Regions from separate parts of the Lysinibacillus sp. NPDC093197 genome, predicted to be linked through region 1. Evidence: riboswitches for the same ligand, from Rfam matches in the RefSeq annotation. Region 1 holds a riboswitch; the other holds the start of a gene.

Region 1 (3,403 bases):
AAAATTAGAAAATGGTAAAGTACGTATCGGTATTTCACATTTCGCACAATCTGAATTAGGAGATATCGTTTTCGTTGAGCTTCCACAAGTTGGCGACGAAATTAAAACAGATGATCCATTTGGAAGCGTAGAATCAGTAAAAACTGTTTCTGAATTATACGCACCAATTTCAGGTACTGTAGTTGAAGTAAATGCAGATTTAGAAGATAGCCCTGAATTCGTAAACGAATCACCATATGAAAAAGCATGGATGATCGTTGTAGAGCCTGCAGATGCTTCAGAGATTGAAAGTCTTATGACTGCAGAACAATACGAAGAAATGATTGCAGAATAAACAAGCCTATAATAGAAAAACGTCGGCATACACACCGGCGTTTTTTATTATATAGCACGAGGTATTAGTAAGTAATTTGATGTGTACAAAGCTTGACTCTGCAAGTAAACGATAGTACAGTGACTCACCATAAAATGTTGTCCAAATTGTAAAGCGACATGTGAAAATGATTGTTAACATGTAGATTTATGCATCGTGTGGAATCTGGTAATGGCGATGAATTGTTGTAGTAGATAACTGTCTAAATGGGGGTGGCGTGATGTTCGAAGGGAAATGTTTAATCGTGGAAGGCCGTTCGGATAAGCTTCAAATAGAACCTATTTTGAGTGAAGATGTTACAATACTTTGTACAAATGGTACAATTGGTGTGCATCAATTAGAAGAATTACTCGACCCATATGAGGGCTGTGAGCTATATACATTTTTTGATGCAGATGCATCAGGAGATAAACTACGAGCATTAATGGACAGACATTTTCCTGAGGCGGAGCATTTGCGAACAATGCCTACTTATAAAGAAGTAGAAACTACACCGAGGAAAGTGCTTGCGATGATTTTATTGCGCGCGCATTTTTCCATCCATAATGAATATATTTTGTAAGGTTGCGTGAAAAATGGAAGAATGGTCAAAAGAGCAGTGGGAAACGGCTGTAAAATCTGGTGAAAAAACTGCCTTTTATTTATATACACCGATGTGCGGAACTTGTGCAGTTGCATCTAAAATGATGGATATCATAGAACAGTTACTGCCACAGTTGAAATTAGGTAAGGCAAATATAAATTTTTTAGAGCAAATAGCTTATGATTTTCAAATTGAAAGTGTACCTTGTTTACTCGTTAGCGATGGAGGAAAAGTTATAGAGAAGGTTTATGCATTTCAATCCGTACCGTTTTTATACGAATTGTTAAAAAAACCAATTGACTGAACTTTGCTAGCATGGTAAAGTAACAACTATATTAAAAACTATTAAATATATCGAACTCTTATAAAGAGCGGCGGAGGGAAGTGCCCTATGAAGCCCGGCAACCATCACATATGTGAAAAGGTGCCAAATCACTCAAAGATTTTTCTTTGAAAGATGAGAGAACGGTTTAGCGTATAAAATACGTGACCCCTTCTACTTGTCTATGAGTGAAGGGGTTTTCTATATGAGAAAAGGAGTATTCGCTATGATACAGCTTCAAAATATTACGAAGAAATACAAAACCGCAAATGGCGAATTAACTGCTGTTAAAGATGTCAATCTTACGATTAACAAAGGTGAGATTTTTGGCATTATCGGCTATAGTGGCGCTGGTAAAAGTACGATGATTCGTTTATTAAACGGTTTAGAAAAGCCGACAACAGGTACGGTGAAGGTGAACAATCAAGAATTTTCATCTATTAAGGGCCAAAAGTTGCGTGATGCTAGACAAAAAGTAAGTATGATTTTCCAACATTTTAACTTACTTTGGTCAAGAACTGTTGCTGAAAATATCGCTTTTCCACTTGAAATTGCAGGTATAGCTAAGAGTGAGCGAGACGCACGTGTGAAAGAACTGATTGCACTTGTTGGTTTAGAAGGACGTGACAAGGCGTATCCATCACAGCTATCAGGCGGTCAAAAGCAACGCGTTGGTATCGCACGAGCACTTGCTAATAATCCTGAAGTGTTGTTATGTGATGAAGCTACATCGGCACTAGATCCAGAAACAACAGATGCAATTCTTGATTTGCTTGTCGACATTAACGAACGATTAGGTTTAACGATTGTATTAATTACCCATGAAATGCATGTTATCCGCAAAATCTGTCATCGTGTAGCGGTAATGGAAGCTGGAGAAATTGTGGAGCGTGGTGAAGTATTACAAGTGTTCCAAGCACCACAAGCGGCGATTACTAAAAAATTCGTTTCGCAAATTACCGATACGAAGGAAACCCAGGAGACAGTTGCACAGCTTAGAGTAAATTATCCAACGGGACACCTTGTTAAGCTTGTTTTTGTTGGTGAAAAAACAGAGCAACCTGTTATATCGCATTTAGTAAAACAGTTTGATGTGGAGATTAGTATTGTCCATGGCAATATCTCACAAACTAAAAATGGCGCATACGGTACTCTTATAGTGCAAATTGATGGCACGGATACAAATGTAGCAGCTGCACTAAATTATTTAAATACAGTTGAAGTACAAACGGAGGTGATTGCAAATGCTAACTAGTCTCTTTCCGAATGTCGACTGGGAAAAAATGTGGACAGCCACATATGAAACACTTTATATGACCACTCTTTCAACAGTCGTAACATTTATACTTGGTTTAGCCATTGGCATAATCCTCTTTTTAACGAGTCCAAACCAATTATGGGCTAATAAAATCGTTAACTTTTTAACAGGATCGGTCGTTAATATATTCCGTTCGATACCATTTATCGTGTTAATTATTTTACTAATACCATTTACGAAGTTTTTACTTGGGACAATTCGAGGAGCAAATGCAGCGCTACCCGCACTAATTATCGGTGCTGCACCATTCTATGCACGAATGGTATTAATTGCATTACGAGAAATTGATAAAGGCGTTATTGAAGCGGCACGCTCGATGGGTGCTAAAACGTCCACAATTATTTGGAAAGTACTAATTCCAGAATCATTACCGGCACTTATTTCTGGAATTACCGTAACGGCTGTAGCACTCGTTGGGTATACGGCAATGGCTGGAATTATTGGTGCTGGCGGCCTAGGAAACTTAGCCTTTTTAGATGGCTTCCAACGTAATCGCCAAGATGTGACATTAATGGCAACTATTTTGATCTTAGTAGTCGTATTTATCATTCAATGGATTGGCGATATGATTACAACGAAAACAGACAAACGTTAAAAAGGTTAACCCGGTTTTTACCGCTAACATATTGTTTGAACAAATAAAGGGAGTGTATACAAATGAAGAAGTTATTAGCAGGATTATTTTTATCAGTACTTGTACTAGCTTTAGCAGCTTGTGGTGCTGGTAACAAAGACGAAGCAGGTTCAACATCTGGAGATAAAGCAGACGACAGTGCAAAAACTGAAGAAAAAGTAACATTAAAAATT
Region 2 (3,403 bases), on a different contig from region 1:
TCCACAAGTAACGTAAAACGCAACAAAAAGCTCATTCCCTATAGCAGTAGAGAATGAGCTAAAAAATATAAGGGAAAGTTAACTTGCTTGTAAAAATAATCGATAACGATATTGCGCTAAAGCTAATTGCACTAGCTTTATTTCTTCTTGTGTAAAGTTCGGTACTGCATATGTGCGTTCAATTAATTGAAACGACCCGTATTTTAAATAATATTCTGTCGCTGGTAGTGCAATATGACTTGTACCGTTAGCTTCATACTCTTCAAAAACTTCTTTGACTATGTAGCCTTCTTCTTTAGCATATACGATTTCTTCAAAAGCACTATGTCCAAAAGTTTGTTGCCATTTTGTTTCAACTGTCGAAAGTAAGTTTTGAATGGATAGGTTATTCACAAAATGTTGACTTTCATTTAATTCATAAATTATATAAGCTGTTACATTTTGTGCACGATAAACATTTCCCATTTAAAACACTCCTTTTCGATCAGTTTTTTAATGCGAGCGTAGCTACTGGCTATGTAGCTACACTCTTTTCATATATTTATTCAAAAGTGGGGGAGCACTTATGAAAACAAATTAATTGTTACCGCCTAAACTGTAGCGGCATTTAGAATTACGTAACATCGACAATCTTTAAAATTGTTCTAGGTTGGTAGCCATTCGAACATTTAACTTAATCCCTAGTATATAGCATGGTTTTAATCAAGTCAACAATACTTATAAAAATACTAGGTATTATTTATAGGAAATTTCAGTTAACTTACCGAATGAGGTAATGATTGATGTAGCAACGTTATACGCATTACCAAATGAGGTACTTCGAATGAGAAAATACGTTAACGCTACGACATGAACCTAATTTATCAATTTATATTAAGCTTCTACTTTTTGTTCAGTAGGTGTTACTTGTGCAATTGCTTGTTCTAAGTCTGCAATAATATCCTCAACTGCCTCTAAACCGATTGATAAGCGAATGAGCGACTCGGATACGCCAGTTTGGATTAGTTCCTCAGCAGATAATTGTTGATGGGTTGTAGATGCTGGGTGAATAATTAACGATTTTGCATCTCCAACGTTTGCTACATGCGAGAATAGTTTCACGCTATCTATTAGCTGACGCCCTGCTTCTCGTCCACCTTTAATGCCAAATGTAAGCACTGAACCGAAGCCATTTTTCAAGTATTTCTTCGCTAAGTCATGGGAAGCAAACTCCTCTAATCCATTATAGTTTACATATTCCACGGATGGGTGGTTACGTAAATATTCTGCAACTGCTAACGCATTCTCATTATGTTTAGGAATACGCAAATGAAGCGTTTCTAAACCTTGTAGTAAGTTAAAGGCAGCATCAGCACTTAATGTTGGACCAAAATCGCGTAGTAATTGCACACGCAGTTTTGTGGCAAATGCAGCCGCTGCAGTATCAATACCATATCGCAATCCATGATACGATGTGTCTGGCTCTGTAAATCTAGGGAATCTACCTTGTGTCCAATCAAATTTCCCAGCATCTACAACAACGCCACCTAAAGTTGTACCATGACCGCCGATCCATTTTGTTGCTGAGTGAACAACTATATCTGCACCAAAGTCGATTGGCGTTGCGCCATATGGTGAAGCAAATGTGCTATCAATAATTAATGGCAAGCCATTTTCATGTGCAATCGTTGCTACTGCTTCTACATCTAAAACCTTTAAACTTGGATTGCCGTAAATTTCAGCAAACACTGCTTTTGTGTTTTCATTAATCGCAGATCGGAAGTTCTCAGGGTTTGTTTCATCTACAAAAATTGTTTTAATACCGTAGTTTGGTAGTGTATTTGCTAATAAGTTATATGTTCCTCCGTATAAAGAGCTTGCTGCTACGATTTCATCCCCTGCACTTGCTAGATTTAAAATTGAAAATGCGATAGCTGCTGCACCTGATGAAAGTGCTACTGCTGCTGTACCGCCTTCCAGTAAAGCGACGCGTTTTTCAAAAACATCTACAGTTGGATTTGTAATACGTGTGTAAATATTGCCCGCTTCTTCTAATGCAAAAAGACGTTGCGCATGAGCAGTGTCTTTAAATACGAAAGCTGTTGAACGGTACACTGGTACAGTTCGAGAACCTGTCACTGGGTCAGGCTCTTGACCACCGTGTAATAGTAATGTTTCTGGTTTGAAATTCGACATATTTTCTTCCTCCTTAATGGTTTTACGATGGTACCGGAGATGAGGAGGATTTATGTGTAGAAAACAAAAACCCTCTTCAGTTAAGAAGAGGGTTGCGGTTGCAAGTTTTCCTCCCCTTATCTGCCAGATCCAAGTAAGAATCTGTAGGAATTAGCACCTTAGCAAGTTTGTCACTCACTGGTTGCCGGGCATCATAGGGCCTATCCCTCCGCCGCTCTTGATAAGAGTATGTGATTCAATTTCCATCGTTGTTACACAGTATAAACATAGACTTTTTTTCTGTCAACAGTAAAATTTATTTTTTTCTGAAACTTCTGTCTGCTAATTTACGTAATAAGAGCACATACACTATATTAAAAAATAAAAATGAAAGGAGCATTTTTTATGGAAAAAGCCATTATTTTTTTTATTATTATTATCATCGGTTATTTAATCGGCTGTATCCACGGATCTAAAGTAGCACAATTTCTATCGGGTGTAGATTTAAAAAAGACTGGTCATGGCAATGCTGGTGCCTCGAACGCAACGCTTTCTCTTGGTTGGAAATACGGCCTATTAGTGGCGCTAATTGATATTGGTAAAGGCGTCGGTGCTATTCTCTGTGCCATCTACTACTTTTCTTCTAATGCATCACAATTCACTGAAATACAAACGTGGCTCTTAATCTATACAATGGCTGCTAGTGTTATTTTAGGGCATAATTTCCCATTCCATATGGGCTTTAAAGGTGGCAAAGGTACTGCCTCCATTATTGGGATTTTACTGGCTGTCGATTGGAAAATTGCTTTATGTGCACTTATATTATTTGTGATTTTATCTTTCGCTACAAACTATTTAATCGTCGGTGTGTTAGAATTTTATATTGTATTTTGTACGGCAACTTATTTATGGATACCTGGAATTGGCCCAACTATTATTTCCATTCTACTTTTATGCATAGCGTTCATTTTGCATATTGAAAATATTAAAAGGCTATTCCAAGGAACAGAACCGAAAGTAACATCTGCCTTTAAAAAGTCAGTATAAACCAAGAGGATGAGACATATCTTTGAGGACTCTAGTTGGTGGTAACGAGAGGTGTGACTACTCGGCTACAGTACAAACTTAAGACGCAACTGACAGCGTGGCAGCGACGATTACGGCTGATTGTGTACCCGTGGAATGCATCCGCAGAAGCAGACATCAACGCATAGCAAAAAGTGTTAGATTGATAGCAGTCAATCTAACA

Evidence for each region. Region 1 has a riboswitch for S-adenosylmethionine ahead of ACIP9G_RS12760 (methionine ABC transporter ATP-binding protein). Riboswitches for the same ligand answer to the same signal wherever they lie in the genome.
Region 2: another riboswitch for S-adenosylmethionine. It lies ahead of ACIP9G_RS11685 (O-acetylhomoserine aminocarboxypropyltransferase/cysteine synthase family protein); the one in region 1 lies ahead of ACIP9G_RS12760 (methionine ABC transporter ATP-binding protein).

The regions. Positions count from the first base shown of each region.
Region 1 is NZ_JBIVOH010000004.1:77,459-80,861, reverse strand. Features, by position in the region: gene gcvH (glycine cleavage system protein GcvH) at 1-334, shown strand, start outside; gene ACIP9G_RS12770 (toprim domain-containing protein) at 594-935, shown strand; gene ACIP9G_RS12765 (thioredoxin family protein) at 949-1,260, shown strand; SAM riboswitch class I at 1,316-1,420, shown strand; gene ACIP9G_RS12760 (methionine ABC transporter ATP-binding protein) at 1,505-2,533, shown strand; gene ACIP9G_RS12755 (methionine ABC transporter permease) at 2,523-3,191, shown strand; gene ACIP9G_RS12750 (MetQ/NlpA family ABC transporter substrate-binding protein) at 3,254-3,403, shown strand, end outside.
Region 2 is NZ_JBIVOH010000003.1:369,907-373,309, forward strand. Features, by position in the region: gene ACIP9G_RS11680 (hypothetical protein) at 79-465, opposite strand; gene ACIP9G_RS11685 (O-acetylhomoserine aminocarboxypropyltransferase/cysteine synthase family protein) at 874-2,175, opposite strand; SAM riboswitch class I at 2,289-2,402, opposite strand; gene ACIP9G_RS11690 (glycerol-3-phosphate acyltransferase) at 2,560-3,201, shown strand.